3 regions of the Solibacillus sp. FSL H8-0523 genome follow, and region 2 is predicted to be linked to each of the others. Evidence: riboswitches for the same ligand, from Rfam matches in the RefSeq annotation. Region 2 holds a riboswitch; each other region holds the start of a gene.
What was found. Region 2 has a riboswitch for S-adenosylmethionine ahead of metK (methionine adenosyltransferase). Riboswitches for the same ligand answer to the same signal wherever they lie in the genome.
Positions count from the first base shown of each region.

Region 1 (11,185 bases), 740 kb from region 2:
GTTTACTTTATCTGTACCCGTAATTTCTTGTGTAAGTGCATTTGTAAGTACCGTTACATTTTTTAAAGAACGTACGCGCTCTTGTAATACTTGATCGGCCTTTAACTCTGCGCTACGTTGAATAAGCGTCACGTGATTCACGATACCTGCTAGATCGATTGCTGCTTCCACGCCTGAGTTACCGCCACCAATTACTGCTACGTTTTTACCTTTAAAAATCGGGCCGTCACAGTGTGGGCAATACGCAACACCCTTGTTTTTAAACTGCTCTTCACCCGGTACACCTAATTGACGGTAGCGTGCACCTGTTGAAAGAATAACGGTTTTCCCTTGTAATACCGCCCCGTTTTCAAGTGTTACTTCAACGAAATCTTTTTTCTCGATTTTCGCTGCACGCTGAGATTTCATCACATCGATGTCATATTCTAACACGTGTGCTTCAAGGCTTGATACGAATGCTGGGCCTTCTGTAGCCTTTGTGCCGATAATATTTTCGATTGATAAGGTATCATTCACCTGGCCACCGAAGCGCTCTGCTACGATTCCTGTGCGAATTCCTTTACGTGCTGAGTAGATTGCAGCCGCTGCACCCGCAGGACCACCACCGACAACAAGTACGTCGAAGGGATCCACGTTATCAAACTCCGAACCGTCTGATACTTCACCAAGCTTTGTTAAAATGTCTTCTAATTCCATGCGACCGCCACCGAAGTTTTCTCCGTTTAAGAACACCGTTGGAACCGCCATGATGTCACGTGCTTTAATTTCGTCTTGGAACGCGCCACCTTCAACCATTGTGTTTGAAATATTCGGGTTTAACACTGCCATAATATTTAACGCTTGTACCACGTCCGGGCAGTTGTGGCATGTTAAGCTCACATATGTTTCGAATTTCATCGGCTGTTTAATTGCTTGAATACGTTTCACTACAGCTGCATCCACTTTTGGTGCACGTCCCGAAACTTGTAATAATGCTAAAACAAGTGATGTAAATTCATGACCAAGCGGTAACCCTGCAAATAAGATACCTGATTCTTCTGCACCTACTTTGTTAATGCTAAAGCTTGGTGTGCGTTCTAATAAGGCGTGCTGTACGGTAATGCGTGGTGACATTTTTTCTAATTCTTCTACTAGGTTTAACATGTCCTGAGACGTTTTATCGTCAGCGACACTCACTTTAATCAGTAAGTCCCCTTCAAGCATCGTTAAATACTGCTGTAATTGCGCTTTAATTTGATTATCTAACATAAAATCCCTCCTAATTATAACTAAAAATATAGCGACAAAAATCAATCCGTTAAGGTTGGTTTTTGCCGCCATGAAAGTTCTATTTAAACAACGATTGCTTGTTCTTAGATTTTACCTACTAAGTCTAAGCTTGGTGTTAACGTTTCGCCGCCTTCTTGCCATTTCGCTGGGCAAACTTCACCTGGATTGTTACGTACGTATTGAGCTGCTTTAATTTTGTTAACTAAAATTGAAGCGTCACGGCCGATACCACCAGCATTGATTTCTACTGCTTGTACAATACCATCTGGATCGATGATGAATGTACCACGTTCTGCTAAACCGTCTTCTTCGTTTAATACGTCAAACGCTTTAGAGATTGTGTGTGATGGGTCACCAATCATGATGTACTCGATTGTACCAATTACATCAGAATTGTCGTGCCATGCTTTGTGTGTGAAGTGTGTGTCAGTAGAAACTGAGTATACTTCAACGCCTAAAGATTTTAATGTAGCGTATTCGTTTTGTAAGTCACCTAACTCAGTTGGGCAAACGAATGTGAAGTCTGCTGGGTAGAAGCACACTACAGACCATTGTCCTTTGAAATTTTCTGAAGATACGTCGATGAATTCACCTTTTTGGAACGCTTTTGCAGCGAATGGTGCGATTTCTTTACCGATTAAAGCCATGTATATTTCCTCCTCGAATGTATGTAAATGATTAACATTATAATTATTATAAAATAATTATTATTACGATTTAAATTATCTTACATTATCCAATTTTAGTCAACCTCTGTTCGGTAATAATAAGAAGTGTTACTTTTTGTTACTCTAACTATCTGGTTTGTCACCGTCCTGCGAACATCCATCGAAATGTAATATATTTTCTCTCCTACGTTTATTTTCTCTAATTTTAAACAATCAGGTAAATTTAATTATTCTATATTTTTTTACCCAATAACATTAAAACCAATAAAAAAATTTTTTTGAAAATACAAAAGAGCGGGTTCGTTGTAACCGAATCCGCTCTCCCCCCCCTGTATGCCATTCTCGCTTAATATCCATAAAGGTAAATAATTGAGAAAAACTAAAATAACTTTTCTAACTCACTTGTATGATCAACTAACTTGTCGAGCAACTTATTGAGTCGGTTTACCGATACTGATACATCTTCAACCATGGATAACAACTCTTCACTGTTTGCCGCATTACTTTGAATGCTTGAATAAAGTGACGAGAAAATTTGATTTTCTTCAGTGCTTACCATTTGCAGATGTGCTACTAGTTCATCCAACTGTTCAATTTTTTGGCGTGAAAGCTCGGTCCCTTCAATTAACAAGTTAATTGAATGACGAGCATCATCCATTTCAGATTTACTTGTTTCAATCGTTGTCGTTTGCTGGTCATTGCTTTCCTTCACAAGTTGAATCTCACCTTGAAGCTCCAATAAAATATCACTAATTTTACGTGTAGCTCCTATACTTCGCTCTGCTAATTTCCGTATTTCATCATCTTTTGAAGACACCAAAAAGAGAGTGTCCGGTAAATGAATTCCGGACACTCTCTTTGTAGTTTGTTAATTAGTTTGTAAAAGATAAGACTGCGTTTTTATATTGTGCTACTACTTTAGCAGCCTCATTTTTTGTTGTATATTCGAACATACGAATGTCATTTTTATTATTGAATACGGTTACTACCCACATATTTTTTCGCTCCCTTTTAATTAGTTTGTGTATGATAAAACGGCATTTTTATAGTTTGCTAATTTTACTGTTGCTTCTTTTTTTGTTGTGTATTCGAATATACGAATATCATTTTGATTGTTAAATACGGTTACTACCCACATGTTTCATTTCTCCTTTTTTATAAAACTGTATTATAAAATCGTTCATTCCCCAATGACGTTTGCAACTTGTTATATAACAACTTCTTGAATCCTATTCTACTCCGATTTTTATAAAAAGAAAGTGAAATGTCTGGCTTTTCACAATGTGTTCATAATTAAAACGCTTACTTTGAACACTTTGTGACACCGGTATTTTCCTCGTTCTAAATCGAAAGTAGAGAAAAAAATCGCGAACGAGCAACTTCTGTTCTAGTACAGAATAAAAGCGTTTTCATCGATTTTGCTTTTCATAAACTCCATTTACGGGTATACGTACTTATGTGTAAAATTAGCTAAGAGATGATCGAAATGACAGAACAACAATTATTAAATGATGGCTACCGGAAATACACTGGAGAAAAAATCGATGTGTTTTTCTCAGCAACGCTTTGCGCTTTTTCCAAAGCACAATTCGAGAAAAATCCTGATTATCAGGATGTATTAAAATAATTTTTAAAGCCTTTTGAAAAGACAAGAAAGCTTTTCAATGGGCTTTTTATCCTTTACCAATCAAATTTATGGAATTTTCCAAGTTATATTTATATAATGGCTAAGAAATTAGATACACATAGGAGGGTTTTTATGAGCATTTATAATTATTTAGTTGAAAAGCCAAATGGTGAAATTTTATCAATGGAAACATACCGCAACAAAATAATGCTAATTATGAATACAGCAAGTCAATGTCAATTTACATACCAATACGAAGATATGCAAAAGCTTTATGAGAAATACCAGCAGAAAGGTTTGGAAATTTTATCGTTCCCTTGTGATCAATTTGGCAACCAAAACCCAGAAGACGGGGAAACGACAAAGACCCAATGTAAATTACAGTACGGAGTGTCTTATCCAATTTTCGATAAAGTGGAAGTAAACGGTGTAAAAGCGCATTCCTTATTCAACTATTTAAAGCATGAAGTTGATTGTCCTGAATTTGAAAAACATTCCATGCAGCAAAAATTATTATTTAATCATATTCAAGAGAACTATCCCGATTATTTAATCGGTCGCAATATCCGCTGGAACTTTACCAAGTTTTTAGTAGATTCAACAGGGAAAGTCATCAAACGCTTTGAACCCGATACTTCGATGCTTGATATCGAAAAGGCGATTGAAGAGCTTCTATAAACAAATAAAAACAGATGAAATGACCCGTTCGTGGTCCATTTCATCTGTTTTTTTAAGCTTTACGATTTAAAAAGCCCATTGCTGTATTTGTCCATTGCTCCACCTGTGCTTGACGCTTCGGATCATCCGCTGCTTTTTTTATTACTTTAGACGTTAGGGCCTGCGTGGAATCATTGATTTCATTTAACACGGTGCCTGTATTTTTCAACGATTGAACAACGCCCTGCACTGACTCCTTTTTATACTCGATGTCTTGCTTCATTTTATCAGCTGTTGCTGCAAGCTGAGTTGTCTGTGTTTGAATACCATTCATTTGCTTTTGAATGCCATCTGCGTGCGCAAGTAAGACCGTCGCTGTATTTTTAAACGGGACAATGACCGCAACGATACAGACGATTAATACAACAACCGCGATTGCGACAATAATAACAGATGCTAATAACCAACCATTCATTCCAACGCCTCCCACTTCGTTTTCTTTATTCTATTATATATACCCAATTTCCCACTAGTGATAAATAAGAAAATCCACAATCAAATATATTTAAATTTGATTGCGGATTAATTTTTATAAGTATCGGCGTGCGCCAGAATAGTTTCTTTTATATGCGCCTTGGTTCATGTTTTCAATTTTTACTTTTGACGCATAGTGTGGTGCATGGAGCATTTTACCCCCACCAAGATAAAGTCCTACGTGGTATACCTTCCCTTTACCGCCATTATAAGCGAAAAATACAAGGTCGCCCGGCTGTAAATCTTTTTTCGCTACTGCCTTACCACCCTTTGCTTGGTAGAACGAATCACGCGGAATCATAATGCCGTGTGTGCGGAATACCGCATATAAAATACCTGAGCAATCATAGCCCCAAGAAGATGTACCTGCCCATAAGTATGGTAAGTCTAAATAACGTTTGGCCTCTTTTATAATCGTTTCAGCTGTTGGTTTTGGTATATCACTATACTTTTGATACGTTTTTGCATCGCTTTTCTTTAATAATTTAATGCCTTTATTTGGCGTTTCGACATGATAGTACGTGTCATCTGTCTTAACTACCGGTAAAATCGTTGCATAACTAATTTCTAAGAACTTCTCTTTATTGATTTCGTTTATTAATGTTGTTTTCTTTGCCGTTACGACTGCAATCGCACAATCATCATAGTTTTTCGTTGTAACAGCAACATGTGATTCTGGCACCCATCCTGGATAACCAGCCTTTAAATACGGCACATACTGATCCTTTGCTGCAATTCGAGACCATTTTCCTTTCTTTTCTATAAGCGTTACCTCATCGCCATATAATGCCTGTGTATCTGTTTTCCCAACAAGCCATTTTTTTTGCATGATCGATAAAGATGACACCCATTTTTGCATGTCTACTGGATCTTTCTTTGATGGATAATCAATGTTACGTGTTTGATTTGATTTATTCCACATATTTGTTACCGCGACATCGACAACATAGCGCTTTTTATCCGTCTCCACAACACAGCTTTCATACACTGGCTCTTTAGGTTCTGTTAGACGTAATGTCGGCTCTAAAATACGTGCTAAGTAGGAAACAAAATCTCCACGTGCTATCTGTGCATTCGGGTTAAATTTTTCATTTTTTGCTGGAATAAAAATTCCATTTGCAATAAATGCTTGAATCGTAGCATACGCATCGTGATTTGTCTTAATATCTATATAACCTAATTTCGATTGACCAGTTAATTGATACACTTGTTCTAACGTTTTCACCGCTTGAACACGTGTTACTATTGCATCGGGATTAAAATTGCCTTCAAAGCCCGACATAATACGAGCTTCGGTAATCGCAGCAATAACCGGCATTCTTTCATCATCTTGTGCTATGTCTGCATATGTAGGGATTGCACTTACTTCTAGATCTAACTGTAATGTACGCACTAAAAATTCAGCCATTTCATAACGTGTTAAGGCTTCATTTACTCGGAATGCTTCGTTCGGTGTTATTGTAATCCCACCGTAATCACTAAGAACCACCAGCTCTTGTTCTAATTTTGAACCGTCTCCCACATCGATAAATACCTTCGCTTGCCCACTCGTATGAAAACTAAAAAATACTAAAAGCATAACTACAATTTGAACAATTCTCTTTGTCATTATTCTTTTCACTCCTATTCATTTCTCTAAAATATTATTCTAACAAATATTTCCTCCCATATCTCATATAATCGAATATTATTCAGAATAAAATATTTTTTCGAAAAATATATATTGACAATCAGTTTACTGGGATTTAATATTAGGTTCACAGCAAGCAACCAATTAAATATTTCTTATCAAGAGAGACTGAGGGACAGGCCCTGAGACGTCTCGGCAACAGCTTATTAGCCTCGTGCCAAATCCTGCAAGTAATGACTTGAGAGATAAGAACAAAAGTAGACTTTTCAAACTTTCGTATCTTATTTTTAAGATGCGAAAGTTTTTTTTATGAAAAATTTCGCATTGTATTCTAATAAAGGTGGGCGTTAAAATGATTGAATTTTCGAATATATCAAAGTCATTTAAAATAAAAGATCGTGAAGTTCATGCGGTTCGCGATGTGAACTTAACCATTGAACAAGGTGACATTTTTGGGATTATCGGCTTCAGTGGTGCTGGCAAAAGTACGCTACTGCGCTTAGTCAACTTACTTGAAAAGCCTTCTACAGGTACTGTCAAAATACAAGGAACTGATTTAGCATCGCTAGCTCCAAAAGATTTACGCCAATTACGTCGCCGCATCGGTATGATTTTTCAAAATTTCAACTTGATGACATCACGAACAGTCGCTGGCAATATTGCCTATCCACTTAAACTGGCTGGTACACCAAAAGCTGAAATCGAGCGACGTACAACAGAGCTTTTAAAGTTCGTGGGGCTATCTGAAAAAGCAAAAGACTACCCCGAACAATTATCTGGTGGGCAAAAACAACGTGTCGGAATTGCCCGTGCACTTGCAACGAATCCAGATATTCTCATCTGCGATGAAGCAACATCCGCACTGGATCCAGAAACGACAGCTGATATTTTAAAACTGTTAAAACGAGTAAATGAAGAATTCGGCATTACGATTTTACTCATCACCCATGAAATGCATGTTATTCAGACGATTTGTAATCGTGTCGCAGTCATGGAACAAGGGCAAGTGATTGAACAAGGAGATGTGTACGAAGTGTTTACACAACCACAGCACACAACAACGCAGCGTTTTATTCAATCGGTGCACCAAGATGTTCCTTCACCACAGATCTTACAAGAGTGGCAACGTTCTGGTGGGCAGCATTTATACCGCGTATTATTTAAAGGGTCGCTCACACATAACCCGCTACTCTCTGAAATTACGCAAAAGCATCACGTACCATTTAACATCATTTATGGTTCCGTACGAGAGCTACAACAAAAATTATTTGGTAACTTGCTCATTTCATTCCAGGGTGAGGACGAACAAATAAAGAAAGTCATCGAAGAGCTTTCACAGCAAGTTGACGTAGAGGAGGTGCTATTAAATGAAGGTTGATTGGAGTACATTTTGGCCAAGAATTATTGAAGCAACTGGCGAAACACTTTATATGGTTATTTTGACGCTTGGTTTTGGTTCAATTCTTGGTATTTCCATAGGAATACTTTTATTCGTAACACGTGAAAATAATATTTTAGAAAGCAAGTTAACATTTAACGTACTTAATATTTTAATCAACATTGTACGCCCCATTCCGTTTTTAATTTTCTTAGTAGCAATTTCGCCGCTAACACGAATTGTTATGGGAACAACAATCGGTACAAGCGCAGCCGTATTCCCAATGACAATTGCCGCAGCATTCGGCATTGCACGTATTGTAGAAACAAACTTAATCAGTATCGACCCGGGTGTTATTGAAGCGGCAAAAGCAATGGGTGCGAGCCCACTGCAAATTATCTTTACCGTGTTAATTCCAGAAGCATTAGGACCACTTATTTTAGGGTTAACCTTTGTAACAATTAGTTTAATCGATTTCTCAGCGATTGCAGGTACAGTTGGTGGCGGTGGTTTAGGTCATATTGCCATTACTTATGGTTATCAACGATTTGATGGCTCTGTCATGGTTGTCACCGTCGTCATTTTAATCGCATTAGTACAACTCGCACAATGGCTCGGCAATACATTAGCAAAAAAAATCTTAAGACGATAGGAGAACTATACTTATGAAAAAAATCTTATTAACAGCCCTAACAGCATTATCAGCTTTCACATTAGCAGCATGTGGTGATGACAAAGAAGTCGTAAAAATCGGGGTAAACGGTGCAGATGGTGCACAGTGGCCAATTTTAGAAGAAAAACTTGAAAAAGAAGGCATCGATATTGAATTAATCGAGTTTGCCGATTATACACTACCAAACAACGCATTAGCACAAGGTGAAGTAGACTTAAACGCATTCCAGCACATTTCATTCTTAGCAAGCTATGTCAATGAAAGTGGAAACGAGCTTATTCCACTTGGCTCTACAGTATTCGCGCCTCTTGGCTTATACTCAGAAAAAATTAAAGACGTAGGCGAAATTAAAGAAGGCGATAAAATTGCGATTCCTGATGATCCATCTAACCAAGCACGTGCACTACGCTTACTTGAATCAGCTGGCTTCATTGAATTAGCCGATGATTTCGGATTATTCGGTGATCCAACAAAAATTACGGCAAACAAATTAAACTTAGACATTATCCCAATGACAGCACAGCAAACACCACACGTACTACCAGATGTAGTTGCAGCAATTATTAACAACGGGATTGCCGGTCAAGCAGGTTTAAATCCAGGTGAGGACCCAATTTATCGTGAAGTTGCGGAAGATGAAAATGCCTACCCATATGTCAACATTATCGCTGCACGTGCAGAAGATAAAGACAACGAAGTGTACAAAAAAATTATTGAACTTTACCATACAGAAGAAATTGAAAAAGCCATTCAAGAAGATACAAACGGTGGTCAATTTATGACAATCTTAACAGATGAAGAATTAGAAAAATCATTCGAAGATTTAAAAGTAATATCTAAATAAAGGGAGGAATTACCATGACAGTAACAATTGAAAACGAAACAATCATTCATTCAGTACAACAACAGAGCGAGAAATACATCACGACGAGTAAGGCCATTCACGCCAAACCAGAAATCGGAAATGAAGAAGTATTTGCAAGCGCACAGCTTGTTGCTTTACTACAAGAAGCGGATTTTGACGTTCAAACGGCTGTTGCTGGTCATGAAACTTCTTTCTACGCACAAAAAGACAGCGGCAAACCGGGACCAACTATTGCTTATTTAGCAGAATATGATGCGCTTCCTGGTTTAGGCCATGCATGTGGACATAACATTATCGGCGTTACAAGTGTTGCAGCAGCAATCGCTTTAGCTGAGACAATCGATACAACGGGTGGTAAAGTCGTTGTACTTGGTACACCAGCTGAAGAAGGTGGTCCGAATGGTAGTGCGAAAGGTAGCTTTGTACGTCATGGCTATTTAAAAGATGTAGATTTAGCCTTTATGCTACATCCATCTGGTAAAACAGGTGTTACAAACGAATCACTTGCTGTTGATCCACTTGATTTTCACTTCTACGGTAAAGCAGCGCATGCCTCTGCTTCACCTGAAAAAGGTATTAATGCACTAGATGCAGTCATTCAACTATTTAACGGAATTAACGCACTTCGTCAGCACGTATCATCCGATGTTCGAATTCACGGCATTATTACACATGGTGGTGATGCACCAAACATCGTGCCAGAATATGCATCAGCACGTTTCTACATCCGTGCAACTTCTTGGCCAAAAACAGAGGAAATATCAAACAAAATTCGTAAAATTGCAGAAGGTGCCGCGCTTACAACAGGGGCAACTGTAAAAATTGAACGCTTCCAAAACGAAGTAAAAGATCTTGTTGTGAACGAAGTAACCGACCGCATTTTAGCTGAAAAATTAAACGCACTTGGTGAAGATGTTCACCCTCGTGGGCATCGTTCTCCAGGCTCAACAGATGCTGGAAACATTAGCTATGAAGTTCCTACTTCTCACGGTTATATTAAAATTGGTCCGAACGATTTAATTGGTCATACAAACGAATTCCGTGAAGCTTCAAACTCTGAACAAGGTTATAAAGCACTCATTACTGGTGCCATTGCACTTGCGCAAACAGGTCATACATTTTTACAAAATCCTGCACTGATTGACGAAGCAAAAGTCGCACATCAGCAACAATTAGCACTTAAAAAGAACGACTAAAATGAAGCCCCAACTCTTTGCGAGCAGGGGCTTTTTTTACAAATTTAAATTTTTCCACGTGAAACATTTTTCGACAACATATACCACGATATTTTTTGTGGCTTATGCAAAAAGGAGCCTCCGAAATAAATCGGAAACTCCTTTGAGTATTTATTAGTAAGCGCTCCAGCCAGCATCCGCTGCTAAAACAACACCGTTAATATATGATGATTCCTCGCTCGCTAAAAATAGTGCGATGTTTGCAATTTCTTCTGGCTGTGCAACGCGGTGCATAATGTCTTTCACGCCACGAGTCGCTTGACCTAACCCAAACATATCATAGCCTTCCATTGATTGCGTCATGCCTGTATCAACCTGCGCTGGTGCGATAGCATTACAACGAATACCTTGTGGGCCGTAATGAGAGCCAACGTTTTTCGTCATACCAGCGACTGCGTGTTTTGCAGCTGTATATGTTAACCCTGCACGTCCACCTTGTAAGCCCGAAATCGATGCTAGGTTAACGATGACACCACTTTTTTGCTCTTGGAAGTATGGTAACACTTTACGCATACCACGCATAACGCCACCTACGTTAATGTCAAATACACGGTTCCAAATGGCATCATCTACATTGTGAGCCGCTTGCATGTTATCTAATACACCAGCACAGTTTACCAAAATATCTACTCGGCCAAAGTGTGCAACG
Region 1 covers NZ_CP150291.1:3,938,356-3,949,540, forward strand. Annotated here, with positions in the region: gene ahpF (alkyl hydroperoxide reductase subunit F) at 1-1,248, opposite strand, end outside; gene ahpC (alkyl hydroperoxide reductase subunit C) at 1,353-1,916, opposite strand; gene NSQ62_RS19690 (hypothetical protein) at 2,317-2,757, opposite strand; gene NSQ62_RS19695 (hypothetical protein) at 2,810-2,932, opposite strand; gene NSQ62_RS19700 (hypothetical protein) at 2,953-3,075, opposite strand; gene NSQ62_RS19705 (hypothetical protein) at 3,424-3,564, shown strand; gene NSQ62_RS19710 (glutathione peroxidase) at 3,697-4,242, shown strand; gene NSQ62_RS19715 (DUF948 domain-containing protein) at 4,295-4,696, opposite strand; gene NSQ62_RS19720 (NlpC/P60 family protein) at 4,811-6,364, opposite strand; SAM riboswitch class I at 6,538-6,637, shown strand; gene NSQ62_RS19725 (ATP-binding cassette domain-containing protein) at 6,738-7,763, shown strand; gene NSQ62_RS19730 (methionine ABC transporter permease) at 7,753-8,415, shown strand; gene NSQ62_RS19735 (MetQ/NlpA family ABC transporter substrate-binding protein) at 8,429-9,280, shown strand; gene NSQ62_RS19740 (M20 family metallopeptidase) at 9,295-10,497, shown strand; gene NSQ62_RS19745 (glucose 1-dehydrogenase) at 10,651-11,185, opposite strand, start outside.
Region 1: it holds a riboswitch for S-adenosylmethionine, as region 2 does, so the genes downstream of both, NSQ62_RS19725 (ATP-binding cassette domain-containing protein) here and metK (methionine adenosyltransferase) in region 2, are expected to answer to the same signal.

Region 2 (11,185 bases):
AGGTCACAAAAAAGCACGTGAAATCTGGTACTTATGCCGTCAATACGACGCGCAAGAAGCACTTGATATGGGCTTAGTAAACACGGTTGTTCCTTACGCTCAGCTTGAAGACGAAACAGTACAATGGTGTGAAGAGATGTTACAAATGTCTCCAACAGCGTTACGTTTCTTAAAAGCTGCGATGAACGCAGATACAGACGGTTTAGCTGGTATTCAACAGCTTGCTGGTGACGCAACACTTCTTTACTACACAACAGATGAAGCAAAAGAAGGTCGTGACGCATTCAAAGAGAAACGTCAACCTGACTTCGGTCAATTCCCACGTTTCCCTTGATTTGTTGTTAACAATCAAGAAAAGAGCATACATTTGTGTGCTCTTTTTTTAGTGGATTTAAAGGAGGAATTTGTATGCAACCGAACTGGATCAAACAACGTGCATATTTAACGCCAAATCGTATAGCGGTTAGTTTTCATGATGAACAGTGGACATTCCATGAGTTATACGAGAAATCCGTGATACGTGCTTATCAATTAAATGCCTATGAGTTAACAGGAAAACGTGTCGCAATTTTAGCGCCCTCTACACCGGCATTAATTGAAGTACTGTATGCATGTATGCAAGCGCAGTGCGAAATGGTGCTATTAAATGGTCGTTTATCTAAACAGGAACTGAGCTATCAAATTGCCGATGCTGAAGTGGATATGATTTTAGTTGCGGATTCTGAGTTTGGAAAATTAGCACCAGATGACCGGATGTTGTTATTTTCAGCGCTTTCGGATAGAGAGCCAAAAGCATATGAAATTGCTTCAGAATGGGACGATGATTTCGCATTAACGATTATGTATACATCAGGTACAACGGGTTTCCCAAAAGGGGTGTGTCAAACAGTTGGAAATCATAGCGCGAGTGCGGTAAGTTCAGCGCTAAACTTAGGGCTATCTGAACAGGATTCGTGGCTGTGTACGGTCCCAATTTTTCATATAAGTGGTTTTTCAATTATTGTACGCTCTTTATTATATGGTATGAAAATTCGTTTATATGAAAAATTTGATGCAAAACGATGTGCAGCAGAAATTGCATCAGGCTCCGTGACGAAAATGTCGGTCGTTGCGGTGACGTTAGAAAATATTTTAACGCAAATGGAAGAGGCAAATTTAACCGCACATAAAAACTTTACAACGATGCTTGCAGGTGGTGGACCTGTTCCTGCTGCGTATTTACACCGTGCCCAGGCGCTTCAATTATGCGTAGCACAAACATACGGAATGACCGAAACTTCTTCCCAAACAACAACCTTAACGAGTGAAGATGCTTTTCGTAAAGTGGGCTCAGCAGGAAAGCCGCTCTTTTTCAATCAGGTACGCATTGATGAGCCTAATGTAGAGGGAATTGGTGAAATTCTAGTGCGCGGTCCACATGTGACACCACGCTATGTCGGCAAATTTAAAGACAAGCCAACGACTAGAGACGGCTGGCTACACACGGGAGATATCGGTTATTTAGATAAGCAAGGCTTTTTATACGTGGTCGACCGTCGCAGTGATTTAATCATTTCGGGTGGCGAGAATATTTACCCTGCTGAAATAGAAAATGTGTTACTAGCTCATGAAGCGGTGAAGGAAGCAGGTGTATGCGGTATTGATGATGCTAAATGGGGACAAGTGCCAATTGGTTTTGTCGTGTTGAAAGGAAAAGTTTCAGAACAACAATTAATCGATTTCTGTAAAATGAATCTAGCGAACTATAAAATACCTAAAAAAATTCATTTTATCAATAATATGCCTCGTAATGGGTCTAATAAGCTACTTAGAAGGCAGTTGAAACAGTTAATAGTTGAGTGATAAAAAAATAACAAAAAGGACTCGTTTAAATGGTGAAATAATCATTTCAACGAGTCTTTTTATTATATAACCAAAAATTTTTAAAAGGTTTTCAACATAGGTTGAGTATGATGTTAATAGTATATAAACATCAATCGGATAAGTTCAGTGCAAAATTAGGGAGGTACTTAAAATGCAAAAATTATTTACTTCATTTTTAATAGTGGTATTACTTTTCAGTATGTTGCCAACAACGGGATCGGCCCCAACAAGTGCCAATAGTGTTTCAACAGAGAAAACGTTAACAAACGATATTTTCCAGCAGCTAAGCAACTTTAATACGGATTTTATATTAACGTATGAGGGAGATTTCTCAAAAATTAAAACGGTTGTACAAAATGCGTTAAATCACATTCAAAAAAATGAACAGTATGTGTATGAAAATATTTCAAAATGGCAGTTAGCGATGACGTACACGGGCACTTCGGGTACATTAACGTTTAAAATAATATATTTAACAGACAAGAAAAAAGAAGATCATGTAACAGCTGAAGTAAAAAAAATTCTTCCAAAAATCATTAAGAAAAATGCAACGCAAATCGATAAAATTAAAGCAGTCCATGACTACATCGTGTTAAATAGTAGCTATTCAAGCAAAACAAAAAACAGCCAGTACATTACGTACACGTTACTAACGGAAAAGAAAGGTGTTTGTCAGGCTTACGCATTGTTAATGTTAAAAATGTTTGAAGAACTAAAAATCGAAGCGAAATATGTGAAGGGTTACTCAAATAATGAGCGCCATGCATGGATTTTAGCGAAGGTTGACAAGGAATGGTACCACATTGATCCAACGTGGAATGATCCTATCGGCAACAAAGCAGATGAAGTGCGCTACAAGTACTTCATGTTAACGGATAAGCAAATCGCTGCAACTCATAGCTGGGTAAAAGCGGAATATCCTGTTGCAAAAAGTGAAAAATATAAGAGTTTCCATATCGCAACGCAGGCCTTTACTAAAAAAAATGAGTTATTCTACATGAATGAAAAAGATAAAAAATATTATCAAATGAATTTAAAAACACTAAAAGTCAAATCGATTACAGCAAAGCAGTACCAACAAAGTAAAAAAGCGTAGTCGTGTAAAATTCAGAGTATATGAAAAGAGAGCCATCACATTTGTGACAGCTCTCTTTTTCATTGAATTAGTTTAATGCTTGTTTTAAAACTTCAATATTTTTACGCATTAATGTGAAGTAGTCTTCGTTGTTTGTAATGTCTTCTTTAGTTAACACACTTAAGTTATGCAGTGTTAACGTTTGTGCACCAAGCTCGTTTTGAATAATTTTAGTTAAGTTTGATGAAACATTTTGCTCAAAGAAAATATACTCAATGTTCTCTTTTTTCGCTAAATCAACAATTGATGTTAACTCTTTTTGTGAAGGTTCACTTTGCGAGTTCAAGCCTGCGACAGGTACTTGTTTCAACCCGTAGTGACCAGCGATATAGCCGAATGCCGCGTGTGAAACGAAGAATGTTTTCTTTTTCGTTGCAGCAGCCATTGTTTCAAAGTCTGCGTTTAATGTATCTATATCGGCTACAAGTGTTTCATAGTTTTTCGTGAATGTTGCTTCTTGATCTGGTAAAGCAGCAACTAATTCATCTTTAATCGCTAATGCTAATTGCTGTGAAATGATTGGTGATAACCAAACGTGTGCATCGTGGTCTGTATGTGCATGGTCGTCATGATTTTCTTCTGCGTGTTCATCTTCATCATGTTCGTGATCATGCTCTTCTTCAATTGCTTCTTCGTGTGTATGTCCTGTTGAGATGTGTAACTGTTCTTCTGTTACACCTTCTGCAGTAGGGACTAATTTTACATCTTCATTGGCTAATGTTTTCTTAGCATTTTCAACAAAGCCTTCTAAACCAAGACCAATGTAAAAAAATATGTCTGCATCTGCTAACGTCATCATATCTTTTTGAGTCGGTTCAAATGTATGCTCGTTGGCACCTGCTGGGTAAATAGAAGAAACGTTAACGGCCTCGCCACCGATTCGTTCTGCAAAATATTGTAGCGGATAAACCGTTGTATAAATTGATAAAGTGTCATCTGTTTTTTCTGTATCGGTTGTAGGTGTAGCATTATCTGAATTACATGCTGCTAATAATAATGCTAACATTGGAATGAATAAAAACCATTTTTTCATACTGTATATGCCCCTTAAATAGTAATAATTACGATTTGATTATTTTCAACAGTTCCAATAATACAAGAAAATCGGAAAAAATACAATAAAAAAAGCCTTCGAAAATTATTTTTTTTTCGAAGGCCATTTGTCTGGTACTGGATCAAAGCCACCAGGATGAAGTGGTTGGCATTTTAAGATGCGTATAGTCGTCATAATCAACCCTTTAATAGCCCCATGCTTTTGTATGGCTTCAATACCATAGCTCGAACAAGTAGGGTGGAATCGGCATGACGGTGGCTTCATTGGGGATAAGTATTTTTGATATAGGCGAATGAAGCCGATAACTAATTTTTTCACTGCTTTTGCTCTCCATTTTTATAGGCTCGAATCGGTTTTGCATCAACCGTCTGCTTTAATGATACGTTGTTTTTTCGAGCAAGTAAAATAATTGAGAACGCAAAAATACTCATAATTGTTACGATAATAATTAATACAATTGGTAAGCTCATTTTTTCACCTCTGTTTTTTCTTGATCATGATGCGTAATGACATCGACGGTATGCTTTACTTTATAACCCCAGTTCACTGCTGTTAAAAATAAAGCCGTAATGATTACAATTACGAAAATTGCGATGATAATAATGGTTGTCGTCATCATCTTACCTCCAGCTTTTTAAATTCTCTTCTATTTTACAATAAATAGGGAGTGTGAAATTTGACTATATTATGTTTTAAAACGTTTTCATTCGGCAATAATAAAAAAGATTGGTGAAATTCAGTTTTTTGTCACAGTTATTGTGAGGAAAGTGTATTATGATATTGGTGAGAATGTTTTTCAATTAGGTATAAAATTTCTATATAGAAATTTTAAATATAATTTATGAGGTGACAAGCATGGCAGAAGCAAAATTAAACGGTCAATTAAACGAATTAGTTGCAACATGGTCAGTATTGTACACAAAACTACATAACTACCACTGGTACGTGAACGGTCCATCATTCTTCACGCTACACACAAAATTCGAAGAGCTTTACAACGAAGTAACACTAAATTTAGATGAAGTCGCTGAGCGCATTTTATCTAAGGGTGGTAAGCCGATTGCGACGTTAAAAGAGCATTTAGCCTTGTCGTTAATCGAAGAGGCAACAGGCAAAGAAACAACAGAGCAAATGGTAGAAACAACAATTGCCGATTTTGAAACGATTATGAAAGCATTAAAACAAGCGATGGAAACAGCTGGTGAAGCGGGGGATAATCGTACGGAAGACTTATTAAACGCAACCTACCAAAGCTTAGAAAAACACGCTTGGATGTTAAACGCGTATTTAGGGAAATAATAAAGAAAACGACTCCGAATTTGGGGTCGTTTTTTGCATAGTTTTGCCGAATTTGCTCATGTTACGCTTAGAGGTGAGTAAATTTGGGAAAGCAAAATGTTTATGTATCGGTTGCTCATTTAACATGTAACTTGCAACCAGGGTCATCCTATGAGTTTGTATTACAAATGGATCCAATTAAAGCGCGTGTGTTTTCGAAGTTATTTACACAAATGCAAAGCTTAGAAGCAGCGAATGCGTTTCGTGCGCATCTGCCGTATATTCCGTATCATATGGACCGACTAAATCATGAGATTGATTACCGGCTCCAAAAAATCTATGCGCTCATTCATGAGTTTGGCGATGATGAAGCAAAGCGATTTGTTGAACAGCTACCGTATTTTCGTGCACACGTCTATTGAATGATCCGCGTTCGTTCGCTACACTAATAAGTAGGAGTTGAGCGAATGTTTACATTTATAGATGAAAACGGATTAAAGGTAGATTTACGTTTTGATGAAGGGCCATTTACCGTGGAGCCGAGGCATGTATTAGCGCTCGTGCAGCACGAAGGGAAATGGCTTTGTACTATTCATACAAGCCGAGGCGTAGAGTTTCCGGGAGGCAAGCAAGAAGAGGGAGAAACACTCGTAGAAGCGGCTGTTCGTGAAGTGTATGAGGAAACCAATGTGATTGTAGAAGGTGCAAAGTGGTTTGCGTATTATATTGTGCACGATAACATTCCGTTTTGTAAGGCGGTTTTCACAGTGAAGGTAAAAGAAATCGAACCTTTTGTTGGTGACTATGAGACAGACGGGATATTATGGCTAACAGAAGAAGAGCTTTGGCAACAGCCAAATTTAAGCTTTTACATGCGAGATGCCGGCATGAAAAAGATGTTACAGGAAGTGAAAAATCATGAACGACAATGGTAAGGTTTTTGCAATACGCCCATACCCATCGCCAAATGCGCACATTCGTTTGGATGAGGTCACTTATTGGTCACAGGGGTTACGTGTAAAAGGCTTATTAGCACGCCCGAAAGAAGCAGGGGACTATGAAGCACTTCTTTACTTACGAGGTGGGTTACAGTCAATCGGCATGGTACGCCCAGCGCGTGTTGCACAATTTGCTAGCCAAGGGTTTGTCGTATTTGCACCGTATTACCGAGGCAATCGAGGGGGCGAAGGGAAAGACGAATTTGCAGGCGATGATCGTCATGATGCGATGAACGCCATCATGGTATTAAAACAATTTATTGCGGTTGAAAAAGTGAATGTATTCGGCTTTTCGCGCGGTGGTTTAATGGCGTTATGGACAGCAATTTTATCGGATGAGGTGAAATCACTTGTAACGTGGGCTGGGGTTTCAGATGCAACGGCAACTTATTGGGAACGTGTGGATATGCGTCGCGGCTTAAAGCGTATTGTTGGGGGCACGCCAAATAAAGTACCAGAAAACTATGAGGACCGCACACCATTATATGATGTGGCAGACATTCAAGCGCCCGTACTGATCATTCATGGTACTGAAGACCAGCACGTGGATATCGAGCATGCCTATCAGCTTGAGCTCTATTTAAAAGATGAAGGCAAAGTTGTAGAAACCTGGTTTTCATTTGGCTTAAAGCATCATTTCCCACCGAAGTTAAATCGTTTAACTGTTCAGAAATTATGTAGTTGGATGAAATCAAAAAAGGATGCTACGCATTAGAGCCGTGCGTAGCATCCTTTTTGTGTACTATGATATACATTACATTTATATGATGTTTATCCTGATCTGAGCAACATGTTAGTAAGACACTCGTAGGTTAAACGTTATGTCGCATTGATTGAGCGAGTCTAGGTATTCGCGCCAGTATATTGGCGCGAATGCCTTTTCCTAGCAAATTACGCTAAAGGACCGCCTTTTTTCACGATTACTTCATCAACATTTGCAAACTTCGCGAAGTTGTTGTTGAATAGCTCAGCTAGTTCAGCTGCTTTTTTATCGTACGCTGCTTTGTCAGCCCATGCTTCACGAGGGTTTAATACTTCTGTTGGAACACCTTCGATTGCGACAGGGATGTTTAATCCGAATACGCCATCTTGGATTGTTTCTACATTGTTTAATTTGCCTTCGATCGCTGCACGAACCATTGCACGCGTGTAAGAAAGCTTCATACGAGAACCTACACCGTACTCGCCGCCAGTCCAGCCTGTGTTTACTAGGAACACTTGAGAACCGTGCTCGTCGATTTTTTGGCCTAACTGCTCCGCATATACAGTAGCAGGAAGTGGTAAGAATGGTGAACCGAAGCATGTAGAGAATACTGGCTCCGGCTCTGTAACGCCGCGCTCTGTACCAGCTAATTTCGAAGTGAAGCCGCTTAAGAAGTGATACATTGCTTGTTCTTTTGTTAATTTAGAAACAGGAGGTAATACGCCAAATGCATCTGCTGTTAAGAAGATGATTGTATTTGGGTGACCTGCTACTGATGGTAATACGATGTTATCGATGTAGTCGATTGGGTACGCTACACGTGTATTTTCAGTTAATGAACCGTCATCATAGTCACAAATGCGTGTTTCAGTATCTACTACGACGTTTTCTAATACTGAACCGAAACGAATCGCGTTGTAAATTTCTGGTTCATTTTCTTCTGATAAGTTGATTGTTTTTGCATAGCAACCACCTTCAATGTTGAATACGCCAGTATCTGACCAGCCGTGCTCATCATCGCCGATTAATTTACGGTCAGCGTCTGCTGATAACGTTGTTTTACCAGTACCTGATAAACCGAAGAATAAAGCAACATCGCCTTCTTCACCAACGTTTGCTGAACAGTGCATTGGGAAAATCCCTTGCTCTGGTAATAAGTAGTTCATAATACCGAATACTGATTTTTTCATTTCTCCAGCATATTCAGTACCACCGATTAAGATGATTTTCTTTTCAAGTGAAGTGATGATGAATGTTTCAGAACCTGTGCCATCTACTTCTGGATCTGCTTTAAAGTTTGGAGCAGATACGATTGTGAAGTCAGCAGCGAAAGAAGCTAAGTCTTCGGCTGTTGGACGGATGAATAATTGGTGGCAGAATAAGTTGTGCCATGCATATTCATTAATTACTTTAATAGATAATTGAGAAGCTGGATCTGCTCCTGCAAAGCCGTCGAATACGAATAATTCATCGCGCTCTTTTAGGTAGTCCATTACTTTTACGTAAAGCTTGTCGAAGACTTCAGCAGAAATCGGACGGTTTACTTTGCCCCAGTCGATCTTGTCTTTTGAACCTTCTTCTTCAACCATGTATTTATCTTTAGGAGAACGGCCAGTATATTTACCTGTTTCAGCACGTAATGCGCCTTCTACAGTTAACATTGCTTCTCCACGTGATGTAGCTTTTTCAACTAATTGTGGAACTGATAATTGAGATTGAATGTTTTCCCCGTTTAAAAGTTCTTTCAGCTCGTTAGCAATTTCTACCGAATTCATCTATTAAATACCATCCTTTTTTATAGTATTCCCTTGTGAAGGGGAGTTGTTTGTTAATTCAAAAATAGTATAACACATTGAATATAATAATCTATACTAATTCTGAATTATTTTTTAATGAATTTCTAACGATTTTAAAACTGTACGAAATAAGACAAAATTAATTGACAGGGGCATCGTTTTTACGTAAGATGTGTAATTGAACGGATACTCTTATCCCGAGCTGGTGGAGGGGCAGGCCCTATGAAACCCGGCAACCTGCGCAAGTCGCGTGTTGGTGCCAACCTGATGCAAGGGCAAAACTACCCTTGAACGATAAGAGTGAAAGGTATCGAATATAATTCCCTTTCCTCACGCGTGATGAACGCGACTCATGAGAAAAGGGATTTTTTTGTTTATAAATTAGAACGATAAAAGTAACAGCCTTTCAAAACCTCGTGTCAAAGCAAATGCTTGACGTTTATCCTGCATTAAGGGACAGTAACTGTTTACTTTAATGGGGAAGTGAAACATGGCGTAAGTGGACAAGCAACGGTCTCTTAAAGCCCGATTGGTAAAAGCTTGGGGATGTTAAATCGCACCGAGCCAAGTTTCACTTTATCGAAAAAATAAGCGGACATGGGTAATGAGTACCGTATCTTTAGTAAGAGTGAATTTAGGAGGAAAATGACATGACAAATCGTCGACTGTTTACATCAGAAAGTGTAACGGAAGGACATCCAGACAAAATCTGTGACCAAATTTCAGATGCTATTTTAGATGCCATTTTAGCAGCAGATCCAAATGCACGTGTAGCTTGTGAAACTACGGTAACAACAGGTTTAGTATTAGTAGCGGGCGAAATCACAACTTCAACATATGTAGATATGAAAGGAATTATTCGTGATACGGTAGCAGAAATCGGCTACACACGCGGTAAGTACGGATTTGACGCTGAAAACTTAGCAGTACTTGTAGCGGTTGGCGAACAGTCTCCTGACATCGCGCAAGGTGTTGACCAAGCGTTAGAAGCACGTGAAGGTTCAATGACAGATGATGAGTTAGAAGCGATTGGTGCAGGTGACCAAGGCTTAATGTTCGGTTATGCATGTAACGAAACACCAGAGCTTATGCCAATGCCGATTTCTCTAGCACATAAATTAGCGCGTCGTTTAGCAGCAGTACGTAAATCAGGGGAACTTGCTTACTTACGTCCAGATGGTAAAACACAAGTAACAATCGAATACGATGAAAACAACGTACCAGTACGTGTGGATACAATCGTTATTTCAACGCAACATGATGAAGAAGCAACATTAGAGCAAATTCAAGCAGACATGAAAGAATTTGTTATTAAACCAGTTGTACCAGCTGAATTATTAGATGAAGCGACAAAATACTTCATCAACCCAACAGGCCGTTTCGTAATCGGTGGACCTAAAGGGGATGCAGGTCTTACAGGTCGTAAAATTATCGTAGACACTTACGGTGGTTATGCACGTCATGGCGGTGGCGCGTTCTCTGGTAAGGACGCAACAAAAGTTGACCGTTCTGCCGCTTATGCAGCACGTTATGTAGCAAAAAATATCGTAGCAGCAGGCTTAGCTGATCGCGCGGAAGTACAATTAGCGTATGCAATCGGTGTAGCACAACCGGTATCAATCGCGGTTGACACATTTGGTACAGGCAAAGTAAATTCAGAGCAAATCGTTGAATGGGTACGTGAATTATTCGACTTACGCCCAGCAGGAATTATTAAGATGTTAGACTTACGTCGTCCGATTTATAAGCAAACAGCTGCTTACGGTCACTTCGGTCGTACAGATATAGATGTCCCTTGGGAAAAAACAGATAAAGCAGAAATTCTTAAAGCAAAAGCAGGTCTATAAAATGCAAATGGAGTCATCGGTAGTAATTAACTACTGGTGACTCCATTTTTTTAAACAAAATTACGCTCTTTAATAGGAAGAAACTGTATGTTGTTACATGTGATTGTTCGTAGCGTCATTTTGTAATGACTTGTAATATTGCCCTTTTTCTACGTATTCACGAATAATACGATCCATGTCAGCGCGGTCTTCTTCAGTTATTTCACGTACTACTTTTGCAGGACGCCCCATCGCTAAACAGTTAGGCGGAATCACTTTTCCAGGAGGCACAAGACTACCTGCACCGATAAAGGCTCCTTCACCAATTTCAGCGCCATCTAAAATGATGGAACCCATACCAATTAAAGCACGTTTTTTGATTGTACAGCTATGTAACGTTACTTGATGTCCAACCGTTACCTCATCTTCAATAATTAACGGGTAAGCTGGGCTTTGGTGAAGGCATGATAAATCCTGAATACTCACACGTTCGCCGATAATCGTCTTGTTTACATCACCACGTATTACCGTG
Region 2 covers NZ_CP150291.1:3,195,049-3,206,233, reverse strand. Annotated here, with positions in the region: gene menB (1,4-dihydroxy-2-naphthoyl-CoA synthase) at 1-334, shown strand, start outside; gene NSQ62_RS15950 (o-succinylbenzoate--CoA ligase) at 409-1,842, shown strand; gene NSQ62_RS15945 (transglutaminase domain-containing protein) at 2,015-2,959, shown strand; gene NSQ62_RS15940 (zinc ABC transporter substrate-binding protein) at 3,027-4,031, opposite strand; gene yidD (membrane protein insertion efficiency factor YidD) at 4,137-4,370, opposite strand; gene NSQ62_RS15930 (hypothetical protein) at 4,367-4,522, opposite strand; gene ytzI (YtzI protein) at 4,519-4,671, opposite strand; gene NSQ62_RS15920 (DNA starvation/stationary phase protection protein) at 4,908-5,351, shown strand; gene NSQ62_RS15915 (transposase) at 5,435-5,752, shown strand; gene NSQ62_RS15910 (NUDIX domain-containing protein) at 5,798-6,265, shown strand; gene NSQ62_RS15905 (prolyl oligopeptidase family serine peptidase) at 6,249-7,043, shown strand; gene pckA (phosphoenolpyruvate carboxykinase (ATP)) at 7,220-8,806, opposite strand; SAM riboswitch class I at 9,017-9,128, shown strand; gene metK (methionine adenosyltransferase) at 9,478-10,674, shown strand; gene NSQ62_RS15890 (gamma carbonic anhydrase family protein) at 10,768-11,185, opposite strand, start outside.

Region 3 (11,185 bases), 610 kb from region 2:
ACAAGATCATATCGATGATGATGACCAACGATTCCGTACGATTGCAGCGATTTCAAAAATCTTAAATTTCGAGCAACAAGTCGTATTAGAAGAGTATGAGCTTGTTATCGAACGCATGCAAGAAAAACTAGAGCAACAAAAGCGTCAAATAGGGAATGCCGTAATTGAATCCTCAGCGAACTTAGCAGCCATTTCAGAAGAAACAAATGCTTCCTTCCATCAGCTAACATCACAATCAGATGTGATGATTGCCTATGCGAAAAAGGCGATTGATATTTCTAAAGTTGCAACAGATCAAGCGTATCAAGGGAAAGTTCAGATTCAACAGCAAACCGTAAGCATGAATGCCATTCATCACTCAGTAGGACTGATTTCAGAGGAGATGGACAAGCTAACAGAGGTTTCAAAAGAAATGGAATCTACAATGGGCATCGTAACAAACATCGCCAACCAAACAAATTTACTTGCACTTAACGCGGCAATTGAAGCAGCACGTGCTGGGGAAGCGGGTAAAGGGTTTGGTGTTGTAGCTGGTGAGGTTCGTAAGCTGTCTGAACAAACAAAAGAATCGGCAGTAAATGTTGAAGCGTTGTTACAAAATACAAATATGCGTACGGCCAAACTTCAAGAGTCGATTCAAGAAATTAAATCAGCGGTACTAGTTGGTGAGCAAAGTATGCATAATACGGAAATACAATTTAATGCGATCGTCGAGTCAATGCAAGAAACGAAAATACAAAATAGTTTAGTTGAGCAAGAAGTCGGCGAGATTGGCGAGGTAATTGTAGAATTAGGCAGTGCTTTTGACGAAGTAACAGATGCAGCAGATATGTTAGCACAAGTTGCGCAGTCATTAGAAAAAGGAAACTAGATGCATGCTAAGGGATTTCCCTTAGCGTGCATTTTTTTATACAAAATTGTAATATCCGTCAGCCCTATTTTTCGTAAAAAAGGCTTATACTGAAAAAAGAAATTAAGAGCGAACAAATAGGAGCGAAACAAATATGAAAACAATAGTAGTAGTTGGCGGCGGAATTACTGGCTTAACGACGATGCATTATTTAAAAAAACAACTGGCGGAAAAAAATGTCAACGCACGTTTAGTATTAATCGAAAAAAAACCATATTTAGGCGGTAAAATTCATTCAGAGCATGATGGAAGCTTTATTATGGAAACAGGGGCGGATTCAATCGTTGCCCGTCATCCGGGTGTGTTAGAGCTTGTGCAGGAATTAGGATTTGAAAGTGAACTCGTTTATAACGAAACGGGCATTTCCTATATTCATACGAATAACGAGTTACACGCAATTCCAGCTGGTTCAACGTTTGGTATTCCAATGAGCATGGAGTCGTTAATGGCAAGTACACTTATTTCAGAAGAAGGCAAACAGCGTGCGCTAAAAGATTTAGAATTACCGAACACAAATTTTACAAAGGAAAGCTCAATTGGCCATTTCTTAGAGTACTTCCTAGGTGAGGAAATTGTGCGTAAACAAATCGCACCAGTGTTAGCGGGGGTATATTCAGGTGATTTGTATCAATTAAGTCTCAACTCGACATTGCCTTATTTAGTCGACTATAAAAATGAGTACGGTTCGATTATGAAAGGCTTTGAAGCAAACCGTGCACAATTTGAGAAGGCGGCAAATAAAAAATTCATTTCGTTTAAAGGTGGCTTATCGGCGTTGATTGACCGATTAGAAGAGACTTTACCAGAAGTGGAATTCATGAAAAATACAGCGATTCAAGCCGTTGAAAAACAGGGTGAGCGCTACTGTGTTGTGTTAGGAAACGAAACGCTTATTGCGGATATCGTTGTCCTTGCAACACCAAATGAAACGGTGTCTACGGTATTACAAGACGCTGGTTTACGTACGCAATTAGAAAAATTCACGACTGCCTCAGCATTAACGATGTATGTTGGTTTTGATGTGGCAGATCGCATGTTACCAGCAGATGGCACGGGCTTTATCGTATCCCATAACTCAGATTTAGTATGTAATGCCTCAACATGGACGAGTCGTAAATGGAAGCATACGTCGTCAGAAGGTAACTTACTTGTCCGTTTGTTCTATAAAAACATTAATCCGCGCTACGAGGAGCTAGCTGCCATGACCGATGAACAACTGACAGAGGTCGCTTTAGGCGATATAAAACTAAGTCTGGGCATTGAAGAAAAGCCGACTGTTGTTAACGTCACAAAGTGGATCGGCCAAATGCCGCGTTATGATTTAGCACATAACGAAGCGTTAGGTCATGTGATAAAAGAATTAGCTTTGCATTATCCAAATGTCTTACTTGCGGGCTGCTCTTATTTTGGTGTTGGAATTGGTGCGTGTATTCAAAATGGCAAAAAAACAGCCGAACAAATTATCGCACGTGTTTAAATCGGAATTACCCAAATGAAGCGTTTTCATTGCATGAAAAAGCACTTTATTTGCCTAAAGGGTTGACGTTCCAGTGTGATAAAGTTATGATTCATTTAATTATTTGAAAAATTCATAAAATTTCTTATCGAGAGAAGCAGAGGGAACTGGCCCGGTGAAGCTTCAGCAACCAACATTTCATTTGTCAGGTGCTAAATCCAGTTGGCGCTTCGCCAGAAGATGAGAAGGAAACGAAATCCGACATGATAGAAGCCTTCTTTTTATATGAAAAGAAGGCTTTTTTATAGTGTTAATAGACTGAAAATACTGTGAATAATGGAGTGAAGGCGATGGGTTTACTACAAGATTTAAAAACAAAGGTATTAACGGCAGACGGTGCGATTGGCACATTATTATATTCGTATGGACTGGATTATTGTCATGAGGAAATGAATGTGGCACGTCCGGAAATTATTGAAAAAATTCACGGAGAGTATATCGCTGCGGGTGCAGATATTATTCAAACGAATACATATGGAGCAAATGCTATTAAGCTCGCACGCTACGGCTATGAGGGACGTGTGCAGGAATTTAACGAAGCGGCACTGAAAATCGCGAAGCGCGCAGCAGCGGGTGGCCAGTACGTACTTGCAACAATTGGCGGGATTCGCGGCATTCGTAAAAGCGATGCCACACTAGAGGAAATTTTAGTGGCATTTAAAGAGCAAGCGGAGGTACTACTTGCCGGTGAGCCAGACGGATTTTTACTTGAAACGTATTATGATTTTGAAGAATTAGCGCAGAGTGTACAACTACTGCGTACATTAACGGATTTACCGATTATCGCGCAAGTAACGATGCAAGAAGCAGGCGTACTACAAAACGGGATGTCGCTAAATGAAGCGTTACACGATCTACAACGTTTAGGAGCGGATATTGTAGGTAGCAACTGTCGACTAGGGCCATTCCATACGATTCAAGCGTTTGAAGGAGTAAGTCTACCGGAAACGGCATATTTATCGGCTTATCCGAATGCCTCACTTTTAGATGTAGAAGACGGCCGCGTTGTGTATGAATCGGAAACGGACTATTTTGCACGTGCCGCAGAAGAGTTAGTGAACCAAGGCGTGCGTTTAATTGGTGGGTGCTGCGGGACAACGCCAAAGCATATCGCAGCAGCGAAAAAACGTTTAGCCAAGCTTTCGCCAATTGAAGAGAAGGCAGAAACAAAGGGACGTACGGAATTTGTCCGCGTGGCAGAACCGCGTAAACATGAACCACTGCACGAAAAAGCAAAGCGCGAGCGTTCGGTAATTGTTGAACTCGACACACCGCGTCACTTAGAAATTGATGGCTTTGTGGAGGGTGCGAAAAAGCTAGCAGAGGCGGGCGCGGATGTTGTGATGATGGCAGATAATTCATTAGCCTCACCTCGTATTAGTAATATCGCGATGGCGGCGATTTTAAAGGAGTACGGCATTCGCTCACTGCCACATTTAACTTGCCGTGACCGTAACTTAATTGGCTTACAGTCTCATTTAATGGGGCTGGATGCACTAGAGCTACATGACATTTTAGTTGTCACAGGAGACCCAACAAAGGTTGGCGATTTCCCAGGGGCAACGAGTGTGTATGATGTGTCGTCAATGGAGTTAATTTCACTCATTAAGCAATTAAATGAAGGTGGCTCGTTTACCGGGAAGTCACTACGTAAACAGGCGAACTTCTCTGTAGCAGCAGCTTTTAACCCAAACGTGCGTGTGTTAGATCGCGCAGTGCAGCGTTTAGAAAAGAAAATTGAGCATGGCGCGGATTACTTCATCTCGCAGCCGGTATATACAAAGGAAAAAATTGTAGAAATTTACGAAGCAACTAAGCATCTAGAAACGCCTATTTATATCGGCATTATGCCACTAACTTCATCACGCAGTGCCGAGTTTTTACACCATGAAGTGCCAGGCATTAAACTATCTGATGAAGTATTAGCACGCATGGCAGCATGTGGGGACGATAAAGAGGCAGCAACACAAGAAGGCTTAGCAATCGCGCAAGAATTACTAGATACAGCATGTCAGTATTTCAACGGTATTTACTTAATTACACCGTTTTTACGATACGATATGACATTACAATTAATGGATTATGTAAAACAGTATGACGCGAAACATAAAGGAGAAAAAACAAATGTTTAATCACCCAATTCATGAGCAATTACAAAAACGAATTTTAGTCATCGATGGTGCCATGGGGACGATGCTACAGGCTGAAAATTTAACGTACGAAGATTTCGGCGGCGAGGACTTAGATGGCTGTAACGAAAACCTTGTACTGACACGTCCTGATGTACTAAAAAAAATTCATCGTGCCTATTTAGAAGCGGGCGCAGATATTATTTGTACCAATACATTTGGTGGAACGCCGCTTGTATTAAATGAGTATGATTTAGGACATAAAGCGGATGCAATCAATACAGGTGCTGTCAAAATCGCATTAGATGCGGCACGTGAATTTTCAACACCAGAATGGCCACGCTTTGTTGCAGGAGCAATGGGGCCAACGACGAAAACTCTATCGGTAACAGGCGGTATTTCGTTTGAGGAGCTAGAGGAAAACTTCTACCAACAGGCAAAGGCGTTAATCGAAGCGGGCGCGGACTTAATCTTATTAGAAACGTCACAAGATATGTTAAACGTTAAGGCTGGAACGATTGCGGTACACCGCGCATTTACAGAGTTAGGTAAAGAAATTCCGGTGATGATTTCAGGAACAATCGAGCCGATGGGGACAACATTAGCCGGGCAATCGATTGAAGCCTTTTACATTTCGATTGAACATATCAAGCCATTATCAGTAGGGTTAAACTGTGCGACAGGTCCAGAATTTATGACCGATCACCTGCGTTCATTAGCGGAGCTTTCGACGGGTTATATTAGCTGTTATCCAAATGCGGGATTACCAGATGAAGAGGGCTGCTACCATGAGACGCCGGATTCGTTATCAAAAAAACTACAAGGCTTCGCTGAAAAGGGCTGGTTAAATATTGTGGGCGGCTGCTGTGGGACAACGCCAGCACATATCGCAGCCATTCGCGCGGCAGTTGACGGCTATGCGCCGCGTCAGCCAAAAGAGGCGACGCACGGTCACGTTCTCTCAGGGATTGAACCTTTACAATACGATGATTCGATGCGCCCATTATTTATTGGAGAGCGTACAAACGTTATCGGTTCACGTAAATTTAAAAACTTAATCATCGAGGGGAAATTCGAAGAGGCGGCTGAAATTGCGCGTGCCCAAGTGAAAAATGGGGCGCATGTCATTGATATTTGCTTAGCAAACCCAGACCGTGATGAAGTGGAAGATATGAAAAACTTCATGCAAGAAGTCGTGAAAAAAGTGAAGGTGCCGCTTGTAATCGATTCAACAGACGAAAAGGTTATGGAAGAAGCACTTAAGTTTTCACAAGGGAAGGCAATCATTAACTCGATTAACTTAGAGGACGGTGAAGAGCGCTTTGACGCGGTGATGCCACTCGTCAAAAAGTACGGTGCCGCACTTGTTGTAGGTACAATTGATGAAATCGGGATGGCCGTTACACGTGAGAAAAAACTTGAGGTGGCCCAACGCTCGTTTAAATTACTAACAGAAAAATGGGGCATGTCACCAGGGGATATTATTTTTGATCCATTAATGTTCCCAGTTGGTACAGGCGATGAGCAATATATCGGAGCAGCTGAAGAAACAATCGAAGGGATTCGTCTCATTAAAGAACACTTACCAGGGTGTTTAACCGTGCTTGGCGTAAGTAACGTGTCATTCGGTTTACCGCCAGTTGGTCGTGAAGTGTTAAATGCGGTGTATTTATACCACTGTACACAAGCAGGCCTTGATTATGCGATTGTGAATACCGAAAAGCTAGAGCGTTACGCGTCAATTCCTGAGCAGGAAATTAAGCTTGCGAATGACTTAATTTTTAATACGAATGATGAAACATTAGCAGTATTTACCGACTTTTACCGTGGTAAAAAGAAAGATGCGGTCGTAAAAGAATTACCAGCAACGGTTGAAGAACGTTTAGCTTACTATATTTTAGAAGGTACAAAAGAAGGGTTAATTGAAGATTTAGATTTAGCACGTCAAATCTTTGAGACGCCACTTGAAATTATTAATGGACCACTGATGGCCGGGATGGCAGAGGTTGGTCGTTTATTCAACGCTAATCAGTTAATCGTAGCCGAAGTACTTCAAAGTGCGGGCGTTATGAAAGCAGCCGTTGCACATTTAGAGAAATTTATGGAAAAAGGCGATACATCAGCAAATAAGGGAACGATGGTGCTTGCGACTGTAAAAGGTGATGTGCATGATATTGGTAAAAACTTAGTCGATATTATTTTAAGCAATAACGGCTTCCGTGTAATTGATTTAGGGATTAAAGTGACACCAGCGCAACTTATCGAAGCGATTCGCAAAGAAAAGCCAGATTTTGTTGGGTTATCGGGCTTACTTGTAAAATCGGCACAGCAAATGGTCATTACCGCGCAGGACTTTAAGGATGCGGGCATTGATATTCCAATTTTAGTAGGGGGTGCGGCCTTATCGCGTCGCTTTACTGAAACGAAAATTGCTGATCAATATGATGGTCCTGTTATTTACTCAAAAGATGCGATGCAAGGCTTAGAACAGGCCAATCGTTTAATGAATAAAGACGAGCGGGAGCTATTAATCGCCGAATTAAAGGAATCACGCGAACAGCGTTTAGAGGCAGATGCCAAACGCGCGGCACGCCCAGTCGTTGAAGTTACGGAAAAACCTGTGCGAACAGTGAGTGATGCATCGGTGCTGACGCCAAAAGATTTAGTGCCGCATGTGAAGCCGGATTATTCTGTTGCGCATTTACATCCTTACGTCAATATGCGTACTTTAATCGGCCATCATTTAGGCTTAAAGGGCAATTTACAGCAGCTACTCGCAGATCAAGATGAACGTGCGGTGTTATTGACGGACTTAGTGAATGGCTATTTAACAAGCGGTGAGTTACAAGCTTCGGGGATGTATCAATTTTATCCTGCACAATCGGACGGCGATGATGTTGTCATTTATAGCCCAGAAGATGCGAAAACTGAAATTCAGCGCTTCACCTTCCCACGTCAGCAAACGGCACCATTCTTATGCTTAGCGGATTATTTGAAGCCGGTAGCAAGCGGAGAAATGGATTATGTCGCATTAATGGTTGTAACAGCTGGTAAAGGGGTTAGTAAAAAAGCTAGCGAGTTAAAAGAAGCTGGTAAGTTTTTAGAAAGCCATGCCCTGCAATCAACAGCACTAGAGCTTGCAGAGGGCTTTGCAGAGCGTATTCACCAAGAAATTCGCGACCATTGGGGCTTCCCTGATGCGACCGATTTTACAATGCGTGATCGCTTCGCTGCGAAATACCAAGGACAGCGCTTCAGCTTTGGCTACCCAGCGTGTCCGAATTTAGAAGACCAAGAAAAATTATTTGCTGTACTGAAGCCTGAACAAATTGGTGTACAATTAACAGAAGGCTTTATGATGGAACCAGAAGCAAGTGTATCGGCGATTGTGTTCGCACATCCAGATGCACGCTACTTTAACGTATAACATCTTAGCCGCCTTATGTTACATAGGGCGGTTTTGTAAATTTGGAGGGGGACGAAAAAATGATCCGACAAGCAACAGCAGCAGATGTACCAGCCATTTTAGAAATTTTTAACGACAACATTTTGCATTCAACGGCGATTTATATGTACAAAGAACAAACATTAGACCAACGTATGCAGTGGTTTGACAGCAAGCAAAAGAACCGGGAGCCGTTATTTGTTTTTGATATCGACGGTGAGGTAGCAGGCTACGCGACATACGGGGCTTTCCGTGCCTATCCAGCTTATCAATACACCGTAGAGCATTCGGTGTATGTTCATAAAAATCACTATAAAAAAGGCATTGCGACAAAGCTCATGCACGTTTTAATTGACCATGCGAAAGCGCAGGATGTGAAAACAATGGTTGCGGGTATTGATAAAGAAAACGCAGCGAGTATGATCATTCACGAGAAATTAGGGTTTACATATAGTGGCACAATTCGTAATGCGGGGTATAAATTTGGGCGTTGGTTAGATTTGGTATTTTATCAACTTGACTTAAAAGGACCTGAAAATCCGCGTGAAAATTAATAAAATGATAGATTAATACCTGGTCATATGACAGATGTCATAAAAAAATAATGATGTTTGCGCGTATTGTCATTTGCTCAATTTTTATAAGATGGTGTTAATAAAGATTGAGGAAAGAGGGATTCACAATGGCTAAAACAGATGCAGAAAAAACGAAGCAGCTACGAAAAGATGTGGCGCCGTTTGCAAAATCTGAAACACGAGTTAGTATTCAGCAATTATTAAATACCCTAGTACCACTCTTAGTGATTTGGGTAGCTGGTTACGTATTATTACAATACTCACCTTGGTATACGGCGATTTGTAGTATCGTTGCTTCAGGTTTTGTTGTTCGTGCGTTTATCATTTTCCATGACTGTACACACGGTTCATTTTTTAAGAGTAAAAAGGCAAATGACATCATCGGTAATATTACAGGCCTTTTAACGTCATTCCCATACGAAAAATGGAAACGTGAGCATACGATTCACCATGCGACAAGCGCGAACTTAGACAAGCGTGGTATTGGTGATATCGACATGTTAACAGTAGATGAATACCTTGAAAAAACAAAAATGGGTCGCTTAGGCTACCGTTTCTATCGTAATCCATTCGTGTTATTTGGCTTAGGGCCATTATTTATGGTACTTGTATTAAATCGCATAAATCGTAAAGATGCGAAGCGTAAAGAGCGCATGAATACGTACTATACGAACATCGCGTTATTAGCAATCTGTACGACACTGATTTGGGTGTTTGGTTTGTCTACGTTCTTACTAGTACACGGTTTAACATTATTTATCGCAGGCTCGTTAGGCATTTGGTTGTTCTACATCCAACACACATATGAAGATTCATACTTCGAAGTAGATGAGAAGTGGGATTATGTGAAAGCGGCAGTAGAAGGAAGCTCATACTACAAGCTACCGAAGTTATTACAATGGGTAACAGGCAACATCGGCTTCCACCATGTGCATCACCTATCACCACGTATTCCAAACTATAAATTAGAGGATGCGCACGAAACAGTGAAGCCGCTTCAACAAGCAACAACGATTACCATCAAAAAAAGCTTAGAATCAATTCGTTATAAATTATACGATCCAGAAAACTATCGTTTCGTGACATTTAAAGAAGCAGCAGAGCGTGAATCCATGCGCGATAAACAGTTCGCAACGAAATAGCAACAAAACAGGCGCCTCAGCCATGCGAGAGGCGCCTATTTTGATATAATAGGAACAAAAAGAGAATCGAGGCTGTTATGCAAACTTGGTATAGTATCATCCCGAAAAGTCCGATGTTGAGTATTTATATATGGATCATCTTTTGTATCATGCCATTTTTCTTCATCATTCAATCGTTTACATTGTGGCAAATTATCGTAGGGATTGTCATCATTTTAGGTTACTTCTTATGCCACTTCTTTTCATTTAGTGCGAGTAACGGACTAAAGTATATGTGGATTAGCTTCCAAATGGTGCTTAATATTTTAATGACACTGATCTTTGGTTATGTGTATTTATCGCTCTTTACCGCGTTTTTCATCGGTAATATTAAGCAAGCAGTTGGTTTTTACATTATGTACGGATTACATATTGGCTTTACGGTCTTGTCGATTGTCGGGGGCTACTTTATATTCCTCGATTTATTCATTTCGCAAACGCCGTTTATCATTATCAATATGCTTGGAGTGGTGTTACTACCGTTTACGTTGTATTCAAGAACGAAGCGTGAAAACTTAGAAGGTGAACTGGAAACAGCACGTGAACGCATTTCAGAGTTGACGGTATTTGAAGAGCGCCAACGTATTGCGCGTGATTTGCATGATACATTAGGGCAAAAATTATCGATGATCGGCTTGAAAAGTGATTTAGCGATGCGCTTGATCGAAAAAAATCCGCAGCTGGCCGTAGTTGAAATTAAAGACATTCGTCAGACCGCAAGTATCGCGCTAAAAGAAGTTCGTGAACTCGTAGCAGATATGCGCGCGGTGCGAATCGAAGAAGAGCTATACCGCGTAGAGCAAATTTTAAAGGCCGCGCAAATTAAATTAAAATTAAACGGTGATACCGCAGAAATTAAAATGCCCACGCTTGCAGAAAACGTGATTAGTATGTGTTTAAAAGAAGCGGTTACCAATATTGTGAAGCATAGTAAAGCGTCACTTTGTCGAATTACCTTCTATCAAAGTGACGACGAATTTCAAATGATGATTCAAGATAACGGGATTGGCTTTGAACGCGCCAACGAGTTAACTGGTGGTAACGGTTTAAAGGGGATGTATGAGCGCATTGAGTTTTTAAATGGCGCGCTAGAAATTGACAGTAGTGATGGAACGACGGTGACATTAAGGGTTCCGTTAGCCATAACCCATCAAAAAGGAGAGAAACAGGCATGATTCGAATTGTCATTGCAGAAGACCAGGGGATGCTTCTTGGTGCGATGAAATCACTTCTAAGTATGGAAGAAGATATTGAAGTAGTAGGATTAGCAAAAAACGGTGAGGAAGCAATTGACTTAGTGAATGAGCTTCAGCCGGATATTTGCATTATGGATATAGAAATGCCAGTAAAAACAGGACTAGATGCAGCAGAGGCATTACGCGGCGGTGAGTGTAAAATCATTATTTTAACGACATTTGCGCGTCCTGGT
Region 3 covers NZ_CP150291.1:3,802,899-3,814,083, reverse strand. Annotated here, with positions in the region: gene NSQ62_RS19050 (globin-coupled sensor protein) at 1-871, shown strand, start outside; gene hemG (protoporphyrinogen oxidase) at 1,005-2,387, shown strand; SAM riboswitch class I at 2,509-2,613, shown strand; gene NSQ62_RS19040 (bifunctional homocysteine S-methyltransferase/methylenetetrahydrofolate reductase) at 2,717-4,558, shown strand; gene metH (methionine synthase) at 4,551-7,982, shown strand; gene NSQ62_RS19030 (N-acetyltransferase family protein) at 8,042-8,554, shown strand; gene NSQ62_RS19025 (fatty acid desaturase) at 8,683-9,717, shown strand; gene NSQ62_RS19020 (sensor histidine kinase) at 9,795-10,931, shown strand; gene NSQ62_RS19015 (response regulator transcription factor) at 10,928-11,185, shown strand, end outside.
Region 3: it holds a riboswitch for S-adenosylmethionine, as region 2 does, so the genes downstream of both, NSQ62_RS19040 (bifunctional homocysteine S-methyltransferase/methylenetetrahydrofolate reductase) here and metK (methionine adenosyltransferase) in region 2, are expected to answer to the same signal.